Regions from separate parts of the Clostridium beijerinckii genome, predicted to be linked through region 2. Evidence: riboswitches for the same ligand, from Rfam matches in the RefSeq annotation. Region 2 holds a riboswitch; the other holds the start of a gene.
What was found. Region 2 has a riboswitch for glycine ahead of PZA12_RS19310 (amino acid permease). Riboswitches for the same ligand answer to the same signal wherever they lie in the genome.
Positions count from the first base shown of each region.

Region 1: it holds a riboswitch for glycine, as region 2 does, so the genes downstream of both, PZA12_RS13095 (trimeric intracellular cation channel family protein) here and PZA12_RS19310 (amino acid permease) in region 2, are expected to answer to the same signal.

Region 1 is NZ_CP144906.1:2,826,791-2,844,310, forward strand. Features, by position in the region: partial or broken gene PZA12_RS13080 (ComEC/Rec2 family competence protein) at 380-1,290, shown strand; gene PZA12_RS13085 (bifunctional diguanylate cyclase/phosphodiesterase) at 1,881-4,346, shown strand; gene PZA12_RS13090 (hypothetical protein) at 4,440-5,042, opposite strand; gene PZA12_RS13095 (trimeric intracellular cation channel family protein) at 5,210-5,812, opposite strand; glycine riboswitch at 5,962-6,048, opposite strand; gene PZA12_RS13100 (IS1634 family transposase) at 6,298-7,983, opposite strand; gene PZA12_RS13105 (ATP-dependent metallopeptidase FtsH/Yme1/Tma family protein) at 8,287-10,035, opposite strand; gene PZA12_RS13110 (GtrA family protein) at 10,180-10,587, opposite strand; gene PZA12_RS13115 (S66 peptidase family protein) at 11,405-12,319, shown strand; gene PZA12_RS13120 (C40 family peptidase) at 12,354-13,172, shown strand; gene PZA12_RS13125 (hypothetical protein) at 13,316-13,534, shown strand; gene PZA12_RS13130 (spore coat protein) at 13,536-13,841, shown strand; gene PZA12_RS13135 (FeoA family protein) at 14,289-14,513, shown strand; gene feoB (ferrous iron transport protein B) at 14,567-16,375, shown strand; gene PZA12_RS13145 (FeoB-associated Cys-rich membrane protein) at 16,454-16,642, shown strand; gene PZA12_RS13150 (metal-dependent hydrolase) at 16,793-17,314, shown strand.
Region 2 is NZ_CP144906.1:4,165,040-4,178,822, reverse strand. Features, by position in the region: gene PZA12_RS19335 (ABC transporter ATP-binding protein) at 1-25, shown strand, start outside; gene PZA12_RS19330 (hypothetical protein) at 307-660, shown strand; gene PZA12_RS19325 (transglutaminase domain-containing protein) at 1,023-1,973, shown strand; gene mgrA (L-glyceraldehyde 3-phosphate reductase) at 2,316-3,311, shown strand; gene PZA12_RS19315 (hypothetical protein) at 3,425-3,688, shown strand; glycine riboswitch at 3,965-4,052, shown strand; gene PZA12_RS19310 (amino acid permease) at 4,192-5,586, shown strand; gene PZA12_RS19305 (hypothetical protein) at 5,790-5,966, opposite strand; gene PZA12_RS19300 (DUF2167 domain-containing protein) at 6,399-6,935, shown strand; gene PZA12_RS19295 (hypothetical protein) at 7,145-7,798, shown strand; gene PZA12_RS19290 (FAD-dependent oxidoreductase) at 8,681-10,054, shown strand; gene PZA12_RS19285 (tetratricopeptide repeat protein) at 10,381-11,526, shown strand; gene PZA12_RS19280 (LytR/AlgR family response regulator transcription factor) at 11,855-12,622, shown strand; gene PZA12_RS19275 (ATP-binding protein) at 12,616-13,783, shown strand, end outside.

The DNA of each region.
Region 1 (17,520 bases), 1.3 Mb from region 2:
ATTTACACAAATATCCTAAGGGAAGTTACATCTTTCAATTTAAATATTTATAAAATTATATGTAATATTGTTAATATTCAATTGGATGAAACCCTTAGGAACTTTTATAAAAAAATATAATAATGATTTCATAATTATGACAGTAAGTTTATCAAAGATAAATTTAGTGCCTTTTTCTTGCTTTAAAAAATGAATTGAACATTAATGAATTAAATGACCGGAATGACCAATGTTGATTAGAAATTTGCTTCAAAAAATATAAAGTCATTTTTTGAAGCTCATATAACTTCATTACTAACTCATATCAAAAAAATAATCTAAAAAATTGACATTACGAGATAAAAATATACAATAGTATAATGGGTGGGTGAAAGTTAAAATGAAAAGAACTAAAAAATTGTTATGTTTATTATTGGTTGTATTTTTATCTTTGTTTTTAATCTCATGTGAAAAAATGACAATTCAAATAGAAATTCAGGTGCAGATGAAAAGTTAAAGGTGCATTACATTGATGTTGGACAGGGTGACTCTGCATTAATACAGGTTAATGGGAAAAGTATTTTAATTGATGCAGGTACAAGCGATAAAAAATCTTTAGATTATATTAAATCACTTGGTATTACCAGATTAGACTATGTAATAGCAACGCACCCTCATGAAGATCATATAGGCAGTATGGATGATGTTATTATTAATTATGATATTGGAAGTTTTTATGCCCCAAAAGTTACTACAACAACTAAGACATATGAAAATATGATTGATGCTCTAAAATATAAAGGTCTAAAAATTAATGTTCCTAAAACAGGAGAAAAGATTAATATAGGGAATTCAGTATTAACATTTCTAGCACCAAATAGTAGTAAGTATGATGATTTAAATAATTATTCTATTGTTATTAAGCTAGAGTTCGGTGGAACAAGTTTTATATTTATGGGAGACGCTGAAGATATTTCTGAAAATGAGATATTAGCAAAACAACTTGATATTCAAGCTGATGTTTTAAAAGTTGGACACCACGGAAGTCATTCATCTACAACTCAGGCTTTTATTGATAAAGTTAATCCTAAATATGCAGTAATAAGTTGTGAAAAAGGCAATGACTACGGACATCCCCATAAAGAAACTATAGATAAACTTAATAAAAAAAATATTAAGGTATTCAGAACAGATATTCAAGGAACTATAATAGCAACTTCTAATGGTGAGAGTATAAAGTTTAATGTAGATTCAGTGGATAAAAAAGCTAATGTATCTGGAAATGAGCTAAAGAAGGCATCTAATAAGTAGGCGTTAACACAATTCAATATAACTTAATAATAAATTAAATAGATGGTAATGGATTTGTATGGAAATTAGGATACATTACTTTCTATTTTTTTATTTGTTAAGTTATAAAGTAAATAATAATTTTTTCAAAAATTCTATCATATGGTTAATGAACTAGATGAATATATTTTTATTTTAAATCATTTAATTAAAGGCAATATGCCGCCTATAGGTGATATTAACTTCAATTATTGCAGACTTAGAGTGAATTTAATATGTATTAATGTAATTAAGATATAGGTGGAACATTCGCCTATATTTTTTTGCTTTATATTAAATTTTCTATATCATAAAGATATGTTAATGAAAACTTAATGGAAATATAATGTAATATTGAATAGCAATAGTATACTAATAATAATATCAAGATAACACTAACTTTCTTAAATTATTTAATATTATAAATAAAAGCAATATTGTTGTATTTATTTTAATAATTTAAAACGAAAATTCTGCTAAATTATGTAGAAAAATAATGAATAATATCTATTTAAATGGTATAATTGAATATATGTGTATAAAAATCTAATATCAGATTATTGAGGTGAATTATGAAAACCTATAATGTTAAATATAGGGACTTTAAAACTTTACAATTATACGTAAATAGCAATGACATAGTGAAATATAATAATATATTAGTACAGGTGTTTTCTGGAATATGCAATAAAGAATTTATAAATGAAATAATTAGAAATTTAAAATTATTAATTCCTCAATGTAAAATAGTTGGGGCTACGTCGTCAGGTGAAATCCTAAATGGAGATATATTTGAACGGGAGTGCATAATCTCCATAAGTGTTTTTGATAAAACAATAATTAAATCCATCTTAGTTAAGGATAACATACCTGATTTTAGTAAAGGTGTGAAAATAGCTAGTCAGCTAATTGGGCCTGATACAAAGGCAATAATATCTTTTGGTGATTTAAGCATTACGGGTGATGATCTTTTAAAAGGAATAAATTCTGTAAATGATCAAGTTCTAGTAGCGGGTGGAATTGCTGGAAAGAGCGATCCAGCGTATGAAACATACGTTTTTACAGAAGAAGGAGTAGCAAAAAACGCAGTAGCTGCAGTTGCTTTAAAAGGTAAATTTTTAAATGTAAATAACGGAAGTAGTTTTAATTGTATACCTATAGGGAAAGAACACGAAATAACATTGGTAGAAGATAACATAGTAAAAAAGATAGGAACTATATCAGTAAAAGAATTTTATAACAAGTATTTGGGTACTAAAAGTAATGAGCAAATTATACGTATGGGAAATAAGTTCCCATTAATGGTAAAAAGAAATAATAGATATTTTACTGTTCATGTATTAAAATTCATAAATGCAGAAGAAGCACTTATATCTACAAAGCTAGATATTGGTGAAAAAATAAGGATTGGTTTTGGTGACTTAAGAGAAATTTTGCAAAGTGCAAAGGAAATGTATGGTGAGATTACAAAGTGCCCATGTGAAAGCTTATTGATATATTCATGTGATTCAAGAAAAAATATATTTAAGAAAGTAAATGCTAAGGAAATAATACCATTTAAAGATTTATCCGTAGGTGGCTTTTATACTTTTGGTGAATTTAACAATGTCAATAATAAAAATATGTTTTACACTGAAACAATGACTGTATTAGCACTTTCAGAAGATATCGATGCAAGAATTAAAATTATATCAGAAATTGACGATGAATATTCTTATTTTAATGAGGAGGATTCAGCATTATATAATCTTATAAAGAATACTGGGGAAGAATTAAATCAATTAAATATAAAATTAGAGGAAAAAATAAAAGAAAAAACAGATGAGTTAGAAAAACAATATTATACAGACAAGTTGACAGGTTTAGAAAATAGAAATAAACTAATTAATGATTTGTGTATAGAAAAATACAATAAGCTCACAATTGTTGATATAAGGTCTTTTAATGATATTAATGATTTTTATGGAAATACAATAGGCGATAAGGTATTGAAAGATATTTCTAAGTTAATTAGCTGGTATTGTAAGGAGAATAAATTAAATTCATACAGAGTAAATTCAGATATATTTGCTATAGCAAGTAGTGGTATAGCAAAAGAAGATTTCATTGCAAAAATACAATTTTTACAAAATGAAATAAACAATCAATGTTTCGTTTACGAAGAAGGTAAAATTTTCTTGACAATTGTAATGGGAGTTGCATTAGAAGAAGAATCACTATTTGAGAAAGCAGAAATGGCTTTAAATTATGCAAAAAAAAATAAAGAATTATTTCAAATATATAGGAAAGATCTTAATATATATGAGGGAATCAAGGAGAATATAATATGGACTAAAAAAATTAAAGATGCTATAGCTGAAAATAGAATAGTTCCATTTTTTCAACCAATAGTTAATAATAATTTAAAAACAATTGAGAAATGTGAAGCTTTAATTCGTATGATTGATGAAAATGGAAAAGTTATATCTCCATATTTTTTCTTGGATATAGCCAAAAGAGCTGGACTATATAAAGAATTAACTATAATAATGTTAGAAAAAACTTTTGAAGTTTTAAATAAAACTAATTATGAAATATCTATAAATCTTCTTCTTCAGGATATAATGAACAGTGAAATTAGAGCACTAATTATAAAGAAATTAAAGAATGTACGAAACCCTGAAAAGATTGTATTTGAAATAGTTGAATCGGAAGGTATTGAAAATTTTAATGAAGTTACTGAATTTATAAAAGAAATAAAAAAATATGGGTCGAAAATTGCAATTGATGATTTTGGAACTGGTTATTCAAATTTTAACTATCTTATGAAACTAAATGTAGATTATATAAAGATTGATGGATCAATTATTAAAAATGTGCATAAAGATAAGTCAGCAGAAATTGTTACAAAGACTATAGTATTATTTGCAAAAGAGTTGGGGATAGAAACTATTGCAGAATTTGTATCTGAAGAAGAAATATATAATAAAATAAAAGATTTGAATGTAGATTATTCTCAGGGATATTATTTTTCAGAACCAAAAGAAAATATAGGGTGATTTTTAGTCACCCTATATTTACAAATCATTGATTTAATAATAAATAATACTTTTTATAGTAGGGAAATAATGTTTAATGAATTTCTTTGATTGTTAAACATTATTTCCCTTTTTTAATTTAGAAAAATAATATATTAAGCATGTAATGAAGGCACATGTAATCTTTACTATGAGATCGGTTGCAGTATCTTCAAGACTTCCATTTGTCATGTCAGTTTTAAAAAAATAATCTGCTAAGAATTCATATATTTCCCATATAGTACCTATTGAAATTGTAAAACAAAAGGCAAATACTAAGCTGAATTTAGAAAATTTTTTCTGAGTTGTATTTTTGGTTTTTTCTATAATTCCCTGCAAAAGATGCATTCCAATTATAACGCCATATACACCAAATGTACCATGAAGAAATAAATCCCACCACCAGAACATACTATAGAACTTTAAAGTTTCTCCTAGATATAAAGTAGCAAATATAAATATTATTGATGCTGATAAAAAACTAGATGGAAGGGTTATTTTATTAGAATTAGCAACTTTAAGAACGATAAAAGGAATAAATATGCTTATAGCATCCCAGAGTAAAAAAAGTAGATAACTCCACGGATTTGATGAGGCGGTCTTAATAGCTGTAATAATAATTAATATTTCAAATAATATTGCTAATATTACGCTAATTTTACTGCTTTTGTTAATCATTAAAATCAACCCCTTTCTAATGTATATACTTCTAAATATTTATAGGGATTATAAATCTAATGATATCTTTTCCTTTTTTATATAAAAATATGTACGTTTAAGAATGAGCTTGTCCTAGAGTAAAGTATTTTTATGTTAATTTGCTCTAGGATGATGCCTTTCTACAATTAATTCTTATCAATTATAGGAAGATTTATTTTTTTTATATAACAAATCATTCTGATTGAAAAAATAACGATTAATGATATATGCTGAGATAAGTGAGTTCCTAAAAGTGGATATAGAAACCACAGTAAAAGTGAACCAAGAATACATGCAATGCAGTAAACATCAGTTTTAAAAATTTCAGGTTTTCTATTGGTAATTATATCTCTAAGTACGCCTCCACCAACCCCAGTAATGCTTGTAGCAAATAGAAAGAGCATTAAATTATAGCCACTTTCAAGAGCTTTAATTCCAGAAGAGACAGAAAAAGCTGAAAGCCCTATTGCATCTATTATCACAAACATATTATTATATTTTAGTTTTCCACGAAGTATAACAGGAATTGTTGCACCTAAAATAATAAAAGGAATAGTTGTATAGTTTTCAAAAAATAATGGAATTCCAACATTCGTTACAATATCACGAAGAACTCCACCTCCCATAGCTGTGACGGTAGCGAGAATATATATACCGAATAAGTCGAATTTTTCCTCGATTGCAACATGAGCCCCAGATGCTGCAAATGCAAATATGCCTAGATACTCCAATATATTAATATCATTCATAAATCAAACACCTCTTTCAATTAAATTTTATGCATAAAAATAGACGAATTGCATAAACAATTCGCCTCTGTTATTTTACCTGAAAGATTCTCTTTTAATAGTTAACTAAAAAGATTGCTTCTTGCGTGTCATAAGACTTTCCAGAGTTTCGTCAGAATTCGGTCCTTTTGCCTGAGAGTTTGTTGCGATTTCACCTTCGGCTCTACATTGTTTGTAGCATCTCCCAAATTCATCACACGATTACTATAATTAATAAAAAATATTATAATTTAGTTTTAATACCATGTCAAACTAATTATTCTAATATTCTATTTTTTATTTAATGCTTATATCTCATATTTCGCTGAATGCTATGCATTTCAGTGAAATATCTTTTCTTTATTTAAAGTTTGGAATAATATATATCTATATGTGAATTATTCCATAGTAAATTTCTAAACTATCCCTAATGGAATCATTATTAAATTTTTTGAAATATATACTTGTTAAATAGCATGTCCAACAAAAATACTTTCATCCAAACCTAAATAATTCAATATCTGCCGTTGATTATCTTTTAGTGGTTTTTGAAACTTTCTTATACAATTGTTATTAACTTTAATTACTTGTATAGGCACATACTCAAAGATACCCATTATAGCTTTTAAACTCGGCTTGGACATTTTTATTTTTCCAGGTCCAAGTATAATCGTATTATCTTTCTTCATCTCACGTCTGACTACATGTTCCATTACTGATAAAATCATTAAACCAATAAGTATCATGTATGTTAAGGCTTCAACTCTTTTGGGAGTTTTTACAAAAAGGTCATCTATAAACTCTGGTGCTTTTAGCTGCTGAAACTTTTTCTCTACGCTGCTTTGAGTTTTGTATTCTTTCAGCATTTCTTCACATGAAATATCAGAATCATTACTTGCTAAGATGAAAGTACACTCTCTTTCAATTGCTGCTTCAATTTTTGAATCTTCACGGTTAATTTCTAAATTAATAGTATATTCATATTCCTTTTGTGAATCCTTATTATCAGCTTTTTTACGCTTACGTTTTTCATTCATTTCAATATTCAAATTAACAGAATGGTATTTTAATTTTTTCCCTTTAGTCTTTAAAAACTCTTCTATTTCTTTTTGTGAATCTGCTTCGCACGCGAAGCTACGCTTGGAAAATACTTTGATTTTTTTCTCTAATTCGGCATATTCTTTTTCTGCATGCCTAGAAATAGTTTTCCTTTTGGTTTCTTCAAGAGTGAAGGAATAACAGACTGCCAGTTTAACTGGAATCCCCTTATATTCTGATTTATAATCTAATACTTGATATTTAACTTTTTTACCTTGGGCATTTTCAAAAATAACATCTTTTGTTAACTGTCTTTCACTAAAAAATTTACCAATATAGATTTTAGACATATTTGTTGTTTCAGGAGCTCTTGTTATAAATTTTATATCTCTACCATTTGCTTTATTAATATTTTCTTCTGTAAAAAATGCACTATCTGCAACATAGTAGAATGAATCTTTACTAGTTTTGGATTTTTTTAAAATTTCATCAACATCATCTATAGCGTCATTATTATAAGTTTTATCATCTGTATTACCCGAAAGAACTTTTGCGTCTACAACTATACCGTTAGCTGTTCCAATTCCAATTTTTATTTGTTTCTTATCATTTCTTTTATCTTTACTATATCCATAATCAATTGATATTTCATCTATTTTACCTTCTTCTGTTTCATACTGGCCCCACATTACCTTTGAGGTAGTATCGTAATTAATATTCTTTATACTCAATCCATACGTAGCGAAAGCAGTCATACTTATTTCAGAAAAAATTTTTCTTGGACCAGCTTCATGAAAATTATCAAGAAAACAGCCAAATCTATCATCTGTAAGATTATGAGGCTTCGCATCGCTGTTAAATGTCCCTTCAATATCAATATGTTCAAAATACTCATCCATAAGATATAATGGTCGTCTTGAATGACAAAGATTTGCTAACATCATTTGAGCCATTATCCCATAAGCTATATCAGGCTTTCTCCCATTTTGTTTAGTCAAATATTGATCAAAGATGTTGATAACTCCTAGTTTCTTACACATACCTGCTACAAGCGTCGCTTTTCCATGGCTATATGCTTCCATTTCAATATTTTCCAATAACAACTCTTTATCCATTCCAATCCCCCCATTAAATATTATTTGCATACCGTAATCATAATAATTTTTAGTCAAATAATATAGTGAATAGTTGAGGTTAAATAGGAAAAATTAGTTAGGCGGAATATGAGTTATATGATTGGATTTAGCATAAAAATATAAAATAGAATGTAAAAATAGAAGACTGTTTTATTTAATGAATGTTTCAATATAATTGGAATATTCATTAAATATATACAGCCTTCTACTTAGAATCTTTAAAGCAACTATTCTAAAAGAATTAAGTTATATGCACATTTAAATTCACTTACTTAACTAAGCTTAAGTCATCTGCATAACTAATTTATTTAATTCATCTTCGTGTAAAGTCTCTTTTTCTAATAATTCTATAGCAATCTTATCAAGAGAAGCTCTATTTTTAATTAAAAGTTTCAGTGTTTCATTGTATAGATCACTAACAATATTTTTACATTCTTCAATAACAGGATTTCCATAACTACTATATAAGGGACCTACACTTGATAGATTTATGAGCCCTAAGGTTTCACCCATACCATACTCAGTAACCATTTTTAATGCAATATCAGTAGTTTGAGATATATCTCCATGCGCTCCAGTAGAAATTTTATCTTTACCAAAAATTATTTCTTCTGCAGCTCTACCACCTAGTGAAACTTTTATTTTATTTCTTAAATAATCTACTCTGTGGTAGCTGGTATCCTCAGGAATAGATAATGTATAACCTCCAGCACCTTTTGTTGTCGGTATAATTGTTATTTTAGAAACTTTATCTTGTGGAAGTAATAGCATATTAACTAATCCATGTCCTGCTTCATGATACGCAGTAAGAAGTTTATCTTCTTCTTTAAGATAACTTCTTTCTTTTTTCTCATGGCCAGCTAAAGTTATAGAATAGGCGTTTTCTATATGGTCAGAAGTTATATAATTACTGTTATCTTTAGCTGCTAATATAGCACTTTCATTAACTAAACTTTCTAGCTTTGCACCAGAAAAATATACTGTTTTTTTAGCTATATCTTTAATATCAATATTTTCATGTGGTTTGTTCTTTAAATGAAGAGATAAGATTTTTTCTCTTGCATTAACATCTGGCAATGAAACTTCTATATGTCTATCAAACCTTCCTGGTCTAAGAAGAGCTTTGTCCAACATATCAAGTCTATTTGTAGCTGCGATTACTACAATTCCTTCTTCTTGTCCAAATCCAGACATTTCAGTTAAAAGCGCATTTAATGTTTGATCTTTTTCATCGTTACTAGATCCATTTTTTCCATTACCTCTTGCTTTACCTATAGCATCGATTTCGTCAATGAATATTACAGCTTTTCCTTGAGCTTTTGCTTTCTTGAATAAGTTTCTTACTCTTGCAGCACCAACTCCAACATATACTTGGACAAAATCAGAACCACTAAGTGCATAAAACGGAACTCCAGCTTCACCTGCAACTGCTTTTGCAAGCAATGTCTTACCTGTACCTGGATCACCATAGAGAATAACACCCTTTGGCATTCTAGCACCATACTTTTGATACTTTTCTGGGTTCTTAAGAAAATCTACAACATCCATTAAACTTTCTTTAGCTTCTTCATTTCCGGCTACAGCATCAAAGTTTAAGGCTGCTTTCTTATCTTTGCTAAAATCTTGCATTTCCATCGATGTTACAGAAGAAACACCACCCTTTGATTTATATACAAGCATCGCAACTATTGCAAAAAGTGATAACCCTAAAATTCCAGAAGGAATAGTTTTTGAAATAGGGGGAGTGGTTTCGTCCTTAACTTCGATTCCATTTAATAATAGCTTTTCTTTTAAAGTATCAGTATGTGGATTATCTGTAGAGTATTTATCACCACTATTGAGTATTACAGTCATTTTAGGAGAAGTATCAACTATTACAGTTGATATTTTATTAGAATTAAGATCTTCAGTAAAATAAGAATAACCTTTATTAACTACTTTTGAATTTATTGATGTTACTATCATTACTATAAGAGACAGGATAGCTGTTATTATAGGAATAATAATATAATATTTTTTTATCTTATTCATTAAGTACCTCCAATTTCTTAAAAGATGACTTAAGGCATACATATCTATCACTTATTTTGTATGCCTAATATTGATTATACAGATTTAAAATTAGAAGTCTAATTTCTTTCATTGATTTTACCAATGTAATTTTTGGAGAAATACTCAAACAGATTTTTTACTAAATGCAAAAAATTTCATTAATATAAATGTGATTGGAACACCTATTATTGCGGCTAATAAATAAGCAATAAGCTTATTTAAACCCATAAAATTAAAAACTATTACTACAACTATATTCTGAATAATAAAATTTGGAATATATGATATTGCAAATTTTATAAATTTATTCAATTGCAGTTTTTCCTTAAAAGTTATAAGACTGTTCAATAAATAGGATATAATCAAACCAGAAATATAGCCAACTATAAATGCTATATTCTCATTTAAAAAGCTTGAGTATATATAAGAAAAAACAGTTCCATTAAATGTATTGATAAGTCCTATTATTAAAAAAGTAACGAATTCTTTTGTATAGAAAGTATTTTTAAATTTTTGAACTATATTATCCATAAGTTTCCTCCTGTAAATTTTCTCATCTATGCTTGTTAATTTATTAAAGATGAGAAATCATAGTTTTTATTTAATTTCATTATGTATTTTTTGAATATATTTTAGTATTATTCAAGAGAATAAGAGTTCAATTTTACTATAAACCATATTGATGAAACCACCAACTTATATTTAACATTAGTCTAATGGAACAATCCCCTTAAAAATAAACTAGCATCTATAAACTTCTATTAATAATTATAAATAGCATTTATTAATAAGTTTATAATTATAATGATTATGCATTGCATGAGCTTAAAGATAATCAATCAGTATATAGAAATTAAAGTTGTTACCCTTTTAAGAAATGTGTTACGCCGACTGAAGTATCTTATTCGGTAATCCATATTACTTCAACTATAATATTGTTAAGCAAATTTATCAATAAAGTTGATATAATTATTGTAAAGCTGTATTAATATGTAGTAGTGTTAATACAAACATAGATTACTAAAATACTTATTTATAATTTTATTATACTCATTATTTCTGAATAAACACTTAACAGATTTCAAGGTGTTAGCTTTCATTAAAAAGTTCATTCCAATAGGGATATTTTTACGGTATATTACATCTTAAAGTCTTAGAATCTGCAAATATTTTTAGCATATATTATAAAGTATATTGGTTATTCATATAATTAAATAGATTTGGCAAATGATTATAAAATATCATTGTATTGCAAAATATAGTTCATGTAATTTTTAGTAAACTATATTAAATACAATGGTCTTTTTATTAAATTTGAGTATAACAAATATACAGGAGAGGTATAGATATGATAAGACCAAGGCCTTTAAAGAAAGGTGATAGAATAGGATTAATTGCAGCCTCAAGTCCAACAAAACCAGATAGAATAGAACCGTCAATTAAAGCCATGGAAGAGCTAGGATTTGAAGTTGTTTTAGGAAAGAGTTGCAGGTGCAACCATGGATATTTATCTGGAAGTGATGAAATCAGAGCAAATGATATTAATAAAATGTTTGATGATAAGACCATAAAAGGTATTTTTGCAATAAGGGGGGGATATGGAGCAGGAAGACTTTTGGACATGCTGGATTACAATATGATAAAAAGAAATCCGAAGGTTTTTGCAGGGTATAGTGATGTGACAGCGCTCCATACTGTATTTAATGAAAAATGTAAATTTATAACTTTTCATACTCCAATGATATCAACCGAATTTTATAAAGGTGTAGATGATTATACAATGGATTATTTTATAAAAAATATATTTAGTGATAAACCATTAGGAATACTAAAAAATCCAGATAAACAAGAAATAAAAACTTTAGTAAACGGAAAAGCAATAGGGAAATTGGTTGGAGGAAATCTTTCTTTAGTTGCATCATCTATGGGAACTCCATATGAACTCGATACAAAAGGAAAAATACTATTCTTAGAAGATGTAGATGAATATCCATATAAAATAGATAGAATGTTACTTCAATTAAAGCAGTGTGGAAAATTTAAAGATGCTGCAGGAATTATTTTAGGATCATGGACTGGGTGTGATCCAATAGAAGGGAATAGTAGTTTAACATTAATGGAGATATTTGAAGAATTGATAAAGCCAGAAAATACTCCGACAATTTATAATTTAGCTTGCGGACATTGCGCTCCTACTATAAGTATTCCATTAGGAGCAAAAGTAAAGATAAACGGAGAAAGAAGCGAAATAGTTATTCTTTAGTTGATTATTAAACATTATACATTGGAGTGATTTGATGAAAAATGCAATAGTTAATAATACTATAGGAATGTTAAAACGTGAGCCAAAAAATAATTCGGAAAGTGTAGATGAAGTGCTATTCGGAATGAATGTTGAAATACTCAAAGAGGACGTTAATAATTGGTTTTATGTAAGAACTCGCTACAATTACGAAGGATATATTAATGGTATTGATTTAATAATAAATGATAAAATATCAGAAAAGTGGGAAACAGAAAAAAATTCAATAGTAATTAATTCTTTTGCAGATATTCTTAATAATCCTCAAGCATCTGGGTTTCCAATTGCAACTCTGACAAGAGGAGCTAATTTAATTTCTACCTATGAATGTAGTAAAGACAATAAGTTTACAAAAGTTATATTGCCTAATCATAGTATAGGCTGGATAAGAAGCTGTTTCATATCCAATTTGAAGAAAAGTTATGATATAAATAATGAAGAAGGTCTTAGGGATAATTTAGTATCATCGGCCGTATCTTATATTGGAACACAATATAGATGGGGAGGAAAAACTCCTCTTGGAATTGATTGCTCGGGTCTCTGCTCTATGGCATATATGTTGAATGGAATTCTAATTTATAGAGATGCAAAGATTAAAGAAGGTTTTCCTATTAAAGAAATAACATTTAAGCAAATAAAAAAAGGAGATCTAATATTTTTTCCGGGACATGTTGCTATGTACTTAGGTGATAGTAAATATATACATTCATCAACAAGTAATGATGTAGTAAAAATAAATAGTTTAAATAAAAATTCAAATGACTATAACGAACATCTAGATAGAAGTTTAAAACGATTTGGAAGTATATTTTAAAAGTGGTTTCATAAATTATGTAATATGATTAGCATATTGGATTAATATTTATTCTATGAGGAAAAGAGGCAAAATTTACACGACTATTAATAATTAAAAAACACATAATATATAAGTAAAATATATTATGTGGAGGTAATGATATGAGAACACTTTCGGAAGCAGAAATTTTATCTTTAACATCAGTTTTAAAGATGGAGAGTGATGGATTAGCAATGCAAAGAGCTGTTAATTCATTAATTACAGATGGAGATTTAAAAAGACAATCAGAAGCAAGTGTACTAGCAACTGAAGGCAGGATAAAAGGAATTCAACAATTTATGAATGAAAATGGAGTTCCAGTTTCAAAGGAGGTATTGTAAAATGGGAAGTATAATTGGAAATATGATTAAAAGCACTATGGATATAGATGATGAAATAATAGCATCAAGTATGCTTTCTACAGCGAAGGAAGGCGCAGATATGTATCTAAATGCAACACTTACAAGCAGTACTCCTGAATTAAGAGCTATATATTCAGCCTCATTAGGACAAATTGTTGAAGGACATACAGCTCTTACAGAATTAACTGTTAATAGAGGATGGGTAAATCCTTATGATTCGCCACTTAAACAATTAGCAAATTCTTATAATGAATCAAAGCATATAATTAGCGAGATCAAAGAATAGTAAAAAATAAATTTCAAGAAAGGTGCCTATTTTAATGTTAAGGTGCCTTTTTTAATAGTTAAATAAAATATTAATTATCAAATAAAATTATCATTGAAATAGTTATTAATTTAATCGGCCATTTTAAAGTAGATCTATCTATAGAAAATTAAATAGTTATAAAATTTAGGCAATTTTGTATAAATGCAATTACACATTTGATTTATAGCATCGTAAGTAATAGAATAATAGTATGAATTGTTAAATATATACAATTCATTATTTAACATTCGGTATTATTTAATGCTAAATTGTATATGAATTGATTTTGCATTGTTGCATAAGAAAAAAGTATCTTAAATATATCAAAAATATGAGCAAATATACCAATTTTATATTGCTTATTATAGCCAATAATGATATTCTTAATTATATGATAAATAATTTCATTTAGGAGGTGTCATTATTATGAGTATTTGCAGTTTAAATCCGGGAGAGAAAGGAATAATTTCATCTATTAAAGGAGATTCAAAATTAGTTAAGAGGTTGTTTGCGTTAGGATGCATTGAAGGAACTGAGGTTGAACTTAGAAGAACAGCACCACTAGGTGATCCAATTATTATAAACTTTAGAGGCTTTGATTTAGCAATTAGAAAAAAAGATGCTAAGAATATACTATTAAAAAAATTATAATAATTGTGGATTGGATATTTTAATTATTAGCAAAATAGGGGAGACTTAAATAAATGATAAACGTAGCTTTACTTGGTAATCCTAATGTAGGAAAAACTACATTATATAATTTACTCACTGGCTCCAATCAGTATGTTGGTAATTGGCCAGGTGTGACTGTAGATAAAAAAGAAGGTTTTCTTTTTGAAAATATTAAGATTGTTGACTTACCTGGAATATATGCTATGGATACTTTCTCAAATGAAGAAAAAGTGTCCAAGCAATTTCTAGAAGAAGGTGATGTTGATTTAATATTAAATATTGTGGATGCATCTAATCTTAATAGAAATTTATATCTTACAACTCAACTTAAACAATTTAATAAACCTATAATATTAGCCTTGAATATGATTGATGTTTGTGAAAATAAAGGAATTGTTATTGATTATGATAAGTTGTCTAAAGAACTGGATGTTGAAGTAATTCCAATTATTGCAGGAAAAAATGTAGGAGTAGATAAAGTTAAGGAAAGACTTAGAGAAGGAAACTTTACTAAACCATTGAATCATAGAAAATTTGATTTTTCATCTGAAAAAGAAGCGTATAAATTTATAGAAAATGTATTAAAATCGTGTATGACAATAAGAGACAACCTACAAGAAAGCATTACTGAGAAATTGGATAAGTTTGTTTTACATCCAGTTCTAGCATATCCTATTTTTCTTTTACTTATGGCTCTAATGTTTCAGTTGACATTTTCTTGGGTTGGACAACCAATTTCAGATTTTTTAGATGATCTTTTAAATAATAATATTATACCGACTGCGCACCAACTATTATCGAATTCTTCTGATTGGTTTAGCTCTTTAATTGTAGATGGTATTATTTCAGGTGTTGGAGGAATTATAGTATTACTTCCAATAATATTAGTATTATTTATATGTATAACTATTTTGGAAGATAGTGGCTATATGGCTAGAGTCGCATTTATGATGGATAAATTGATGAGAAAGATGGGGCTTTCGGGCAAAGCTTTTATTCCTATGATAATAGGTTTTGGATGTACAGTTCCAGCAATTATGACTGCTAGAACTTTAGAAAGTGAAAAAGATAGAAAACTTACAGCATTGCTAGTTCCATTTATGTCATGTAACGCCAGACTTCCAGTTTATACTGTATTTGCGGCTGTATTCTTTGAATCTCATAGAGGATTAGTGGTATCTTCCCTATATTTACTTGGAGTCTTAGTAGCATTTTTGCTTGGTATTTTATTCAAAAATACATATTTCAAAAAAGATGAAGAACCTTTTATAATTGAAATTCCTGAGTATAAGATGCCTAAAATATCATCTATATATAAACAAACATTAGATAAAGCTAGCGGTTTTTTACAAAAAGCTGCAACTATTATCTTTGCAATGAGCGTAGTAGTATGGTTTTTATCGAACTTTAATCTTCATGGTATGGTGAATCAAGTTGATGATAGTATATTAGCATCAATAGGTAATGTTCTCGCACCAGTTTTTAAACCTTTAGGTTTTGGTAATTGGCAATCTGCAGTATCATTACTTTCAGGACTACTAGCTAAAGAATCAGTTTTAGCTTCTATGCAAGTAATTTTTGCAGGGGATTTATCGGTAATTTTACCAATTCATTTCACTAATATTTCTGCATATGCATTTTTGGTTTTTATACTACTATATACTCCATGTATATCAACAATTGGTACGATGCAAAAAGAATATGGAAGTAAATTAACTTTGTTTTCAATTTTCTTTCAGTTAATTGTCGCATGGATTGCTTCTTTCTTAGTATTTAATTTGGGTGGTTTTCTTTATAACCTTGTGCATTTATTTTTAAAAATGAATAGTTTGTTTTTTTAATAATTGTTAAGAATATGATTAAGTATCAATATCAAGACTTAAATCATACTTTTATAATAGCAGGTAGGTGAAGCTTAAATGATAGAAATATTAATCACGATTATAATAATTTCTTTTGCTGGATTTATAATCTTTAAATCTTTTAAGAATTCTTCAAAAGGAAAATGCAACTGTGGATGTAAGGGCTGTAAATCTGAGAAAATCTGTTCAGACAAAAGTAATACAGGTATAAAAATTGCTCAAACAAATAAGCCTAATAATCAATAATAAAAAATATTAAATATATAAATTTATCCACTAAAAGCATAGCGTTTTAGTGGATTTTTCTTTATACTATAAAATGATTTATAGTATAATAACAAAATGAAGAAATTTAAACCTAAGATAAAATGAGAAACCGAAAGTAGGAATTAAAAAATGAATTACAAAACACATATGAATGGTGGAATACTAGTAGGATTATATGCGAATTGCCAATTTGCAAATATGCCACTTGTGTCTACAGCAGTATTACTTGGAGGAGCTTTTGTTGGGAGTATATTTCCAGACATAGATCATGGAAATAGTTATATTGGGAAAAAAACTAAAGGTGTATCAAAAGCAATAAATAAATTGGCTGGCCATAGAAAGTTATTTCATGCGCCACTTGTATATTTGTTTTTATATTCGACTGTCATTGGTATGTTTACAGATAAGCTTCTGTTAATTGGAATAAAGGGGATATTCTTAGGAATATTTTCTCATTTAGTTCTAGATAGCCTAACGATTGGAGGATTGCCGTGGTTTTACCCGTTTAGTAAAAAGAGGTTTTCTATTTGTATGATAAAGACAAATAGTAAAATTGAGGATATATTATGTGGAATGCTTATATGTATTAATATAGTAATGCTACTTGACATGCTTCACATAACTTCAATATTTACATTCACACATAGATAAAATATAAAAAAATCGCAGGCGACTGTGGAGCTGAAGATTTTTTTCACGCATCTGCCTTTTCGAACGCATGTGAGAAAAATTTGGCAGGCGAATATGATTTGTTTTTTATTCTTTTATAGTTATTAACCCTAGTAAAATATACTACTATAAAGTTATCCACAGATTTAATTGCATTATAATTCCCTAAAGAATAAAAATATCCTAAA
Region 2 (13,783 bases):
TATTGCATGTCACTTATATGATTGATTGGTAAACTTGATATATCAATCCATTAATTTCATGTATCATTACACCATTTAAAATAGAGGAATTTGAACATTTTTGTGGAAATATAGAATTTATGAAATATATTAAATTTAAAGTAAAAGTTTTTTTATACTAATATGCTGAATTTTCTTGGTTTACAGAATGAAAACGCTGCTTAAACATAAAAATTAGCAATAATATATTCATATTATTATGCAAGAGAGTGAGGTGTAAAATAGGAAGGTACAATCTAGATAATAAGTATCTATCCTATTAAGTGAATGAGTGAAACAGGCATATGTGGTTGGTTATCAAGAGATGGAAAATTTTATGAATGTGGTGAATCTAAACATAATCTTTTAGCATCCAGGTTAGAAAAAGAATTGGGATTAGAAATGTTTGATCAGGAGAAATCAATTTATCTTCATGATACAGCATTGCTAGAGACTCTTGGGTTTATTAAATTTACTCAATCTACCTATGGATTAGTAGGAGATAATTATGACAATCAATTTATGTTATTCTTTGGAAAAAGATTTTCTTATGAACAGCGAAAATGGATGGAAGAAAATATATTAAAGATGTCATCATATCAAAGATCAGAGTGCAGGCAAAGATTAATTTTGGGGTACTAAAATAATCATATAACTATGTACATATTCTTAATGTGCATATGAATGTTATAGAAATTATATATTGGGAATTTGAAATGCATAATTTTTAACTATGCGTATTTTATTAAAATATTCGGGATATATCTAAAAATAAATAAACATAAAAATAGAGCTAGTATCATAGATGTTAGAATACTGGCTCTATTTTCTAATTAACATTATTTAATTGCAATTTTATAATATTGAAAAATAAACATTTAAACCTGTATAGTAAAATATAAATACAATGACTAGATTTTTTGTGTAAAACTGTTTTGTAACATATTTGAAAAAAAGATGAAGTAATATACAATTATGTTATAAGTATTGAAGGGAGGAATAAAATGAAAAGTCTAAGATTAAGAAATATCATTATTTGTACATTGGTTGCAGCGTCGATTACAGCGCTAACCCCAATAGGAGTTTCAGCAGAATGGAAATCTAATTATAAGGGCTGGTGGTATACAGAAGGTAATTCATATGCCATTGGATGGAGAAAGATAGATGGCTTTTGGTATTATTTCTACCAAAATGGATATATGGCACAGAATACTACTATTGATGGATATTACTTGAATTCTAGAGGAGTGTGGATTGACTCAGTAAATACATTAATAGGACAAGAAATATTAAAGAATGTCAGTATTCAAAATCCATCATTTTATATAGAGTGTCCAAGTAGTGGTGTGGATATTAACAACCTAGAAAATATTATTAAAGATGAAATAAGTAAGTTGAAAATCACTAACTCTTATGAAATGTTTAATGTATCTGATTACGATGTAACCATGACAAGTGATGGATCAGGTAATATTGGAATACAGGTTAAATGCAATTATAAAATGACAGCAGGAATGGAAGCAGATTTGGATTCGAAAGTGAGATCTATAGTTGCACAGATTGCTCCAGATAGCATGAGTCAGCCAGACAAAGAACGTGCGATACATGATTGGATAATAAATAATACAAAATATGATCAATCTTTAACTATATATGATCCCTATAATACTCTAATTAAACATACTGGAGTCTGCGAGGGATATTCTCTTTTAGCTCAAAAAATGTTTACTGTTGCAGGAATTAAATCAATGGTTGTAGAGGGTACTGCTGATGGACAGGCCCATGCATGGAACTTGGTTTATATAAATAACAAATGGCGTCATGTGGACTGTACGTGGGATGATCCTGTATCTAATTACGGTGATGTTATACAATACGACTATTATAACTTAACAGACCAAGAAATAAGTGCAGATCATTCATGGGATACTTCAGTTTATCCAAATGCTAATTAGGTATACAATTCAATTTAAATGAAAATATATATTATGCAATATAAAATACTAAATGTTTATGATAGTTCTGATTTAGGTAGTTTATTTTTGCATAATATATTTTAAACAATCTAAAAATCATTAAGTGAATAAGTAAATTCTTGATCTTTAATAATTGTTGAAAATGCAAGACTTAAGTCCCATTATCCCCAAATAGTGCAAGACTAACTTCGGCTAAGATGAATTTACCCTTTCAAACAAGAAATTAACTTTTCATTTTAGAAATAATATAAAAATGTAATATTGACTTAAAGTTAACTTTAAGTGTTAAAGTAAAGTTATAAAAACAAAGGAGTTGAGAGAATGAAATATCAAGCATCAAAAAATAGATATAATGAGATGAAGTATAGTAAATGTGGGGAAAGTGGTTTAAAGCTTCCTATGATATCCTTTGGCCTTTGGCATAATTTTGGAAGCAATGCAGATTATAATAACATGAAAGAATTATGTTTTACTGCTTTTAATAATGGTATAACTCATTTTGATTTAGCAAACAACTATGGGCCAGTTCCGGGAAGTGCAGAAGAAAATTTTGGACGTATTTTAAGAGACGATTTAGCGACATATCGTGATGAATTATTAATTAGTACAAAAGCAGGTTATAAGATGTGGGAAGGGCCTTATGGAGACTGGGGAAGTCGTAAATATATATTAGCGAGTTTGGATCAGAGTTTAAAGCGTATGGGATTGGAATATGTAGATATATTCTATCATCATCGAATGGATCCTGATACTCCATTAGAAGAATCTATGATGGCTCTTGATACAGCTGTAAAAAGTGGAAAAGCACTTTATGCAGGAATTTCGAATTATAATGGAGAGACAATGAAAAAGGCAGCTGCAATTTTAAATGAGTTAAAATGTCCATTTATAATTAATCAAAATAGATACTCTATATTTGATAGAACTATTGAAAACAATGGACTTAAAAGAGCAGCAAAGGAAAGTGGAAAAGGAATTATAGCATTTAGTCCCTTGGCACAAGGAACATTAACAGATAAGTATTTAAATGGAATTCCAGACGATAGCAGAATAAAAGTAGATGGAAGGTTCTTGAAACAAGATATATTGACAGAGAAGAAATTAGATCAAATTAGGAGATTAAATAATATTGCTTTGAATAGAGGGCAAACTCTTGCTCAAATGGCACTTAGCTGGGTATTAAAAGATTCAGAAGTAACAAGTGTACTTATAGGAGCATCAAAACCATCGCAAATTATTGAAAATGTGGGTATAGTTCATAAGATTGAATTCACAGATGAAGAGCTAAGGATGATTGATGAAATAAGTGCTAACTAGGATATGGGTAAAAAATAAGTTTTATGTATACATTTTCTTTTTCTTTCGATTCTAAAAATAGTGATTTTGGCGTATAATGTATCTTAGAAATTTCTAGTATAAGGAGAGAAACTATGAAATATTCTATTATGCCCATTGAGCAGATAAAAGAATTCGTTGTTTTAAATAGCCAAGGTGATTGTACATTATATAAAAGGTTGGAGTTAATATTAAAGCACAGGGAAAATGTTCAAAAGAAGATAGATGAATTAAATAAATATATGGAACATATTAATTACAAGGTTGATTATTTCACCATGGCGTGTGAATTGGGGACTGAAAAGGAACTTAAAAAAGAGCGATATCCAAATCATTTCTATATAAAAGAAGATAAATAATGTGAGTTAAGGAAAAATATTTAGTGATACATAAAATATCAAAAATTAGGAACTCTAGAAATAGGGTTCTTTTTGTTATGGTTTTAAAATTATGATAAAAATACTTAAGAATTCTGATTAAAATGAAAAAAATGTTGCAACTTTATTAAAAATGTATTACTATATAACAGTAAAATCTAAAAGTTCAGATGAAGATAGCGGGAGAGTAATGACTATAGTCATTCACCGAAGAAGTAAATCTTTCAGGTACCTATTTAATTAGAGATGACCGCTATTGGATGAAACCTTGGAGAGACTCGAAAAGAGCACCGAAGGAGAAAGCTGTAAAGGCGAAACTCTCAGGTAAAAGGACAGGGGACAGATAACATATCTTATCAAAGTAATATATTATAGATTACTTCATTTAGATCTTATCTATTCCCATTTATATCTCAAATCACAAAATATTTATATTAGTAAAGGGCTTTTTAGTACATGCCTTTTAACTAAGATGGAGGGATAAAATGGATCAATTAAAATCAGAAAATCAAAACTTATCAAGAGGACTAAAAAATCGTCATGTTCAATTACTCGCAATTGGAGGAGCAATCGGTACTGGATTATTCCTTGGTTCAGGAAGGTCTATTCACTTAGCAGGACCATCTATATTGTTTGCGTATATGATAACAGGAATAATTTGTTTTTTTATTATGCGTGCCCTTGGGGAATTATTACTTTCTAATTTAAACTATCATTCATTTGTAGATTTTGTATATGATTATTTAGGAGAGAGAGCAGCATTTATTACTGGATGGACTTACTGGTTTTGTTGGATTTCACTTGCGATGGCGGATGTAACTGCTGCAGGTCTTTATATACAATACTGGTTCCCGAATGTAGCTCAATGGGTTCCAAGTCTTATAATTCTTATCGTTTTATTGATTATGAACCTTACAGCAGTAAAGTTATTCGGCGAAATGGAGTTCTGGTTTGCTTTAATTAAAGTTGTTGCAATTTTAGCTCTAATTATAATAGGTATATTTATGGTTATTAAAGGATTTTCTACAGATGCTGGTGCAGCTAGCTTTACAAATCTTTGGAGTCATGGCGGATTGTTTCCAAAGGGTGCAACTGGATTTATTCTTTCATTCCAAATGGTTGTGTTTGCTTTTACTGGAATTGAATTAGTAGGACTTACAGCTGGTGAAACAGAAGATCCAGAACGTGTTATTCCAAAGGCTATTAATAATATTCCGATTAGAATTATTATTTTCTATGTTGGAGCACTTTTTATTATCATGAGCATATATCCATGGACTTCAATTAATCCGGATAAAAGTCCATTTGTTCAAGTGTTTTCAGCAGTGGGAATTGCTGCAGCAGCAAGTATTGTAAATTTCGTTGTATTAACATCAGCTGCTTCTGCATGTAACAGCGGCATCTTCAGTACAAGCCGTATGGTTTATTCTCTTGCAAAAGAAGGTAATGCGCCAGAGTCGATGAATAAATTAACTTCTAATCAAGTACCTGCTAATTCCACAATGTTTTCAGCAATTGTTATCTTGATTTCAGTTATTTTGAATTACATTATGCCAGAAGGAGTATTTGTTCTAATTACAAGTATATCAACATTTTGTTTTATCTTTATTTGGGCAATTATTGTTGTTTGCCATTTGAAATATCGCAAAACTAATCCTGAACTTGCAGCTAAGAACAAATTTAAAATGCCACTTTACCCAATTATGAACTATATAATCCTAGCATTTTTAGCTTTTGTTATAATTACATTAGCATTTAATAATGAAACTCGTGTAGCTCTATTTGTAACACCTGTATGGTTCATTATGCTTTGGTTGATTCATAAAGGACTTAAATCAAAAGCAGAAACAAAAGAAGTTGTTAAAAGAAATTTGGCATAAGATTTTAATGCTGTGATAAATCTGTTAAAGAATCATGGTTTTGATATAACAGCTATTTCTAATAAGTCTGATTATATTAATTTTATGTTTTATAAAGTATAACTTTAAGAAATATTTAAGATAAAAGATAATAAACCACTTTATTCTAAATTAATCAGAATAAAGTGGTTTATTATATTGTTAACAATACATCTAAGTTTGAATTAGTCTTGATACTCAGATAATTGTTGGCATGCAGAATTAAGAGAGTTTATTGCTTGTTGAATTTTATTCTTATTATCTTGTTTTTCTGCAGAGCTAAGTGCTTGTTGTAGTGAGTTAATAGTATCTTTACAAGAAGAGACGCTTTGATCAACATATTGTTTAGCTGTTCCTGGCATATTTAACACCTCCTATATAAATCATTCGAAGTTAGTATTTGCATAACTTAATTAAATATACGGAGTTAAGAGGATGAATTTGAATTGTAAATATTACCATGATTTTTTACGTAGTTGTGTTGTTATGATATGGATCCCAAAGAAAAGGTAGAGATTGCTTCAGGGAAATAGCTGCAGGTGATACTGCGCTGACATTAGCGATAAAAATGGTGGACGAATTGTAAACTAGTAATGATACTTTTTTCTATTAATTCTTGAATTTTTTCTAGATGATCAACTTTAAATATCTCAATATATTTCTAATTATAGAATATATTTCTCTACATAATCCCTGTATTATTTGAAAGCGAAAAAGTATACAAAAGTATAATATACAACAAATGAAAATAACTTTAGAATAAGAAATGTAACTTAGTACATAGGGGGATAAAAATGTTGAAAAAAATATTAAGAACATTAGCAGCTTTAACTATATTTACGTTTATTCCAATTATCTCATATGCTTATGATTCAATAGGTGTTCCAGGAATAAATTGGACTAAAGGTTCGAAGACTGTAAATGTAGGAACTGACTTAGCGAAATTAAATCTGCCTAGTGAGTACATTTTTGCGGATGGAGAAGATACAAAGGAATTAATGGCAGCAGTTAAACCTAAGTTAGAAAATATTATTAAAAATTATGCTTATAAAGAAGGAAAAATATACTCAGGCTACATAAAAGGTGATAAAGTAGCGGAAGTAGGATTGGCAGCACTAATTGTTGGAGGTACAGTGTCTAAGACAGGTTTGCTTAACAAAATACTAATAATATTTAAGAAAGCATGGATATTTGTTTTAGCCGGTATAGTAGGTCTATTTGGTAAAGTGATAAGGGTATTTAGGAAAAAGCCATATATACATGATGAAACTGAATTGAATTCGGATAAAATTTTATTTAAAGAAAATTCTGAAGCAGATATAAGAGGTTGATATATAGTTAAGATTAATAGATTCTTAAATTAAAAATGATATAAAAAATACTAAATTTACACTTATTTTTCTTAGTCTAGATATAAGCAGTACTTATTGAAATTGAGAATCTCTATGATATAATATTTAAGTGGAAATTTGTAAAAATAAAACATTAGATACTTTATTTTTAAAGTTTTACAAAAAATAAAAAAGGGGTAAAATTTAAAATGAAAATTAATAAAAAAATTGTATTAATGCTAATTACTTTATTATGTATAGGAATTATACTGACAACAGCTGGATGCAGCAAAAAACCAACTGCTAGTGAAAGTGGAAAGTTCTTTTTCAACTTTTTAATAAAACATGATAAAACAGATATAGGTAAGTTTGGCATTAAAGAAGATGATGCTAATAACATAATCAAGACTCAAATGGATGCAACTAAAAACCAAACTAGAATGAATTTTACTAAGGCTGGGATTCTTATTTCAGATGAAGAATTGGACAAGATAACAGAAGCTCAATATAACGCATTAAAGTCATTAGATGCAACTGTTGAGGCAGGTTCTGAAAATGGAAGTGAAGCAACAATAACAATAACAACACCATACATTGATTTTAATGCAATGGATACCAAAGCAACTAATGATGCACAGGATTCAACCATTGCCTTAGGCATTACTGATCAAAAAGAAGCAATTAATAAATTTAAAGATAAATATATAGAAAATTTATTAGCTGAATTAGGTAGCGCTAAACCTTCATCTGAGACCAATAAGGGTACCTATAAATTTAAGAAGGATGCACAATCTGGGCTATGGGTACCAGATATGAAAGCAGAAGAATTCGGTGAACAATTAGTTAAATTAGCAGAAAAATAGAACTAGATTTGTATATTGATTAACTTATAACTTTGAATTTAAGTTGTATATTTTTTCTGGCAAAATTAAATTAATAAATAACTAAGAAAAATTACCTTTAAAAATAATTTGTATGAATTTTATTATTTGCAAATATTCCAACATAAAATAAAAGTACATGTGAAGATTTACTAAAAGTAACTTATTCCCATGTACTTTTATTGGTATATGGAAAAAACTTTATTGTATGGATAGTTAGAAGGCAAAGAAGGATTTGTTATAGGAAATGAGTAGAAATAAAAGCCATAAGTAAATTTATGTAAATTTACCTATGGCCATTAAATAAAGAATATAACAGTATAACTCACACTAATATGGATAACTTAGTATCTAATTATAATCTTTCGACCATAATTAAACAGTGCAATACCCATATTAATATTTTGTTCGACTAAATAAGATACTTACACGACCATATATAATCTTTTGACTATATATGATTATTACACTACCAAATATAATCTTAGCTTGACCTTATAAGATAAGTTGGAATCTTATTATAATAAAATTAATCTACTATAATAAGACTTTTCCTAACCCTATAAAATCGCATCTAATCTTAATACAAGTCTTTTGACTTGTATTAAATTCTGAAAAACAAATATATTGTTTTTCAAACATATTTGTTTGCTTAACTGTTATATCCTTTATGATATTAGCATATCCTAAAGGATATATTTGATACTATGAAATTCATGGTAGGGTTATATAAATTTTATTTTTATATCAAAAGATTGTATAAAAAAAGTATTTTATTAGATAGAATACGCTTATTATAAAAAATATAATATGTTATTATGGAAGTAGATGAAATAATTTGCAGAAAAGTAGAAGGTGATAGACTTGATAGATTTTGATTACAGAGGATTGACCGGAGATATCATTACAAAAGAGGAATTTAGTTATGAAGAAGAACGAAAAGCTTGGAATAGAGCTATAGAAAAATATCCATTAGCAATTGTATATTGCCATACTAATGATGATATCATAAATGCAATAACTTGGGCTAAATTGCATTCAGTAGAAATTAGAATAAGGTCAGGCAGACATCACTACGAGGGATATTCAATAGGGAATGATGCTTTGGTCATTGATATTAGTAAAATGAATGCGATTATTGTAGATGAAGAAATAGGAATAGTAAAAATACAAGGCGGAGTTAGGAATAGGGAACTTTACGAGGTTTTGGGAGAACTAGGCTATCCATTTCCAGGAGGAGGATGTCCAACGGTTGGGGTTTCTGGACTAACTTTAGGCGGCGGATGGGGTTATTCAAATAGATTACTTGGATTAGCCTCTGATAACTTACTTGAAATTGAATTGATAGACTATAAGGGGGAAAGAATAGTTGCTACAGATAAATCTAATACAGACTTGTTTTGGGCTTTAAGAGGTGCTGGTGGAGGAAATTTTGGAGTAGTTACTAGCATGATATTTAAACTTCCTGAGAAAATTAAGATGGCAACTTTAATAGATATAGATTATATAGGTGCTGATGATCATGAGATATTAGATATATTTGAGACTTGGACACATTTATATATGAGTTTAAATAAAAGAGTTAATTTAAAGATGGGGATATATAATTCAAAAATAAAAGGAAGAGGAGTCAGAATTACAGGAATATTATATGGTACCAGAGAAGAGGCAGATGTAATTTTAGGCGACTTTAAGAATATTTCTAAAAAAGGAGTATTTGATTTTAACTATACTTCAGTCTTAGATGTAAATAGAAGAATTCAAGATAGTCATCCTCCATATGAAAAATATAAATCGGCAGGAAGATTCGTATATAAGGATTATAGTAGAAGTGAAATGAAAAAAATCATAGAACTTGTTGAAGAGAGGGCTAAAGGTGCAGTATATGCAGCTGTTTCTCTATATGGATTAGGTGGAGCAATTATGGAAAAAGATAAAAATGATACAGCTTTTTATTATAGAGATGCGAAATTTATAATGGGACTTCAATCTGTTTGGGAAGAAGCTGAATGTGCACCTATGAATATAGAATGGGTTAAAGAAAAGCTTGAATACATAAATAGTATAACAACAGGTTCATATATTAATTTTCCATGTGCAGATATTGAGGAATATGAAAAAGAGTATTATGGCGAAAATTTAGAGAAATTAAGAGAAGTTAAATTGAAATATGATCCGTATGAGGTGTTTAAGTTTCCTCAAGGAATACGAATTGGAATCAGGCAAAATTTAAATTAAAGAAATTACTTATAATAAAAGATTATTTGGAAGCGAAAAAAGACTATGTATAGGAAAGAATTGTTTTAAACTTATACATAGTCTTAAGTTTTTTATACTATTTTCAAAAAGAAGATATTAAATAATTTTGTGTACATTTAAAATATCTTGAAAAATATTTTTCCAATAAGACTTTATATTGAATTATATTACATAATTTGCTAAGATTTATACATAGAAATAAATTAAATTTTAAATGCAAATGCAAAGTTTTTCTGATTTTAATGGGAGGATATTATTGTTTAAACATTAATGTATTATTATGTAATATTTTAGGAGGTAATTATTTGGTTAATTTTGAGATGGAGATTAAAAAAATAAATCCAATCAATATAAAGGAAATGGAATTGAATAGATATAAGATTAATAATGACATTAAGAAATCCATTATTCTATATAATTCGGCAATAGGAGAAATAAAAAAAAGCAACTTTGAGTTGGCTGTAAATGATTTGAAAAAAGCTTTATCTTATAATAAGGGGTTCTCAGATGCAATTAAGCTTATTGGATTGTGCTATGTTAGCATGAAGCAATATAGAAATGCAGAAAAGGTCTTTAAGAAACTCAAAAAATACGCTATATACGATAGTTTAGCAAATGATTATATACAAAGCCTAAAAATAAAATCATCTAGAGGAAGAAATGTAAATAATATGGAGGTTATAAATCATATTAATAGTGATATATGGAATGAGTACTCTACAAAACCAAAGCGTTCGACAGGGAAAATAATTATGGTTATATTAAGCACATTAATCATTATGGGCGGTATTGTAATGAATTATTTTTATCCAAAGTTTATTCAGATAGCAATAGCGAAGGTTCCTATCGAAACTCAAGAATTTTTGCATAAGCTTAGTATAAATAATAAACTAATAGTAAAGCAAGAGGAAGTTGATAAAGATCAGAACAAAGTAGATGATTCGTTAGAAGAGAACATGGTAAATCTTGAAAGTAGTGAGAAAGCTAAAATAGATTCAGAAGATCAGAAAATAAAAAGCGATAGCTATAAAGATAGTATCGTGGGTATGCTAAATGATGCTGAGAAATCAATTGGAGATGGAAAATATGAAATGGCAGCTGAGGATTTAATAAATTTGAAGAATGAAAATTTTGATAATGATACGAAAGTGAAGTATGATAAATTGTGGCAAGATTTAAAAATAAGTGGAATCTGGCCTATATACAATGATGGAAATAAGCTATATAAACAAAAAAAGTATGCGGAAGCACTTCCTAAATTAAAAATGACTTCACAAATTGATTCTGACATAGATATTATGCCTTGGTTAATGTATCAAATAGGAACATGCTATAAAGAGACAAATGATTATTCAAATGCTCTTACATATTTTAGGCAGGTAAAAGATAAATATCCCAAAACTGAGTATGCTTCATATGCAGATTATAGTATAAAGGAAATGGGCAATTAGATGGATTTGTTTCTGAAAAAATAGTGACTTTTATATAATTAATTTTAGAAAAAATTTAATAAGAATAATTATAATTAAAACGTGCTGTATTAGATTAAATAGTCTATACAGCACGTTTTATCACTGCCTTTAAAGAATAATAAATAAAAATTACACAAAAGTGGGATAATTGTATATAATTATATAATATTGTATTATATAGGTAGAGGCGTTTTAATAATCTAATAAAAAATAAGATTAAGTGAAATTAGCCTTTAACCTCATGATTATATGAGACAGTATTATTGACATATTTTTTAGATTGTATATGGATTGGAGAGTGGTACTTTTGTATTCTATTATTATAGTAGAGGATGATTCTATACAAAGAGACATTTTAAAGAGAATGATATTATCTGTATGTGACTTTGTAGAAATTTATGAGGCTGATAGCGAGATGTCAGCATTAGAAATAATTTTGAATAATGATATTAATATGTTTTTAATAGACATCAGTTTAAAACAATCTTCAGGATTGGATCTTGCTATGAAGATTAGAAGCATAGCTAAATACGAATTTAGGCAAATCATATTTTTAACAACACACATGGAATATATAACCCAAGCATTTAAACAAACCCATTGTTATGACTATATTGTAAAACCATATGATAAAAATGATGTACAAGCTATGTTGAATAAGATTATTCTTAATGAAACAAGTGATTTGAATAACAAAGTTGATAATTATAGCAAGGAAAAAGATAAAGAGATTGTAATCACATTAAAAAATGGCGTGTACGTTGGAATAAAGGTAAATGATATTATATTTATAGAAGTTGATGGTAAAAACTGCGATATTAATACTTACAATGGAGTTTATACTGCATATAACATAAGTTTAAAAAAAATATTGCAGTTAATTGATAGCAATTATATAGTTCAAAGCCATAGAGCATTTGCAATAAACACGAATTATATATACAAAATAGAAAAACTAGACGTTAAACTTAGTGAAGTATATTTTAATGAATGCAGCAAGACAGCATTTTTAGGATACAAATTTAAAAATAGCATTATGTCTGAATTTAAAAAAGGAAAAGTGATAATATGTTAAATAGTTTTATTATAAATAGCTTGGATACATTTAATATAATTTATTTATGGGCAGCTTTAAATAAGAAAAATAATAATATAGCTAAACTGTTATCTATTATACTTATCGTATCTATTTTAACCACAATTGTTGAACAATTAGGAGTAAACTTTATTATTACATATATAATGATTGTTGTAGTAATTAAAGCCATATACAAGATAGGTTTAAAAGAAATTATATTAGGATTTCTTTTTGTATTACTTGTAGAGATTAGCTTACAGTTAATGCTTTCTTTAATTGTCGATAAACTTTTTTATAATAATAATTTTGGAATAATAATTATAGAATTAATAACATTAATTTGCATAATCATTTTTTCAAAAGTAAGCTTTTTAAATAAGACATTTTCTTTTGAAAAGATAGATAGTAATATTTTAATTTATCTAATTTTAACATGTGGAATATATGCTGTGGTTTTTAAAATTATTTGGAATTATGACAATAAAATGATTTTAAATAACTTATTTATTGCAACATTAATATTGAGTGTATTAGTAATTTCTCAGATTTTAACATATTTATATATTATGAAAGTAATAAGGGAAAAAGAAAAGTTAAAACTGTCTAATGAATATAATGCCGTCATTGATGAAATAATCCAAGAGATAAAACAAAGGCAGCATGATTTTATTAATTATAAAAATACAATAAGAGGGATAGTAGAAGTTGTAGATAATAAGGATCTGAAATCAGCAATTACTAATTATATCAAAGATGAAGATACGTATGATAATAAAGTAAATGAACTTATATACATTGATAATATAGTTGTAAGATCTATAATATACAGAAATATATGCAAAGCAAAAAAAGATAATGTTAATTTCCAATACAAGATAGAAAATAATGTTTTAGATAATATATTGAGTTATCATGAAATATCTAATGTACTAAATAATTTATTAAATAATGCATTTGATGAGGTAATGAAGGAAAAATGTATTAAAAAAAATATTGAAGTTAGAATTTTAAATGAAAAAAATGCATCTCATTTAATAGTTAAAAATCAAATAGTAAATTCTAGTGATCTTAATTTAAATGAGATGTTTACAAGAGGTTATTCTACTAAAAATATAGGTACAAGAGGTTATGGATTGTACAATGTACAACAAATAATTA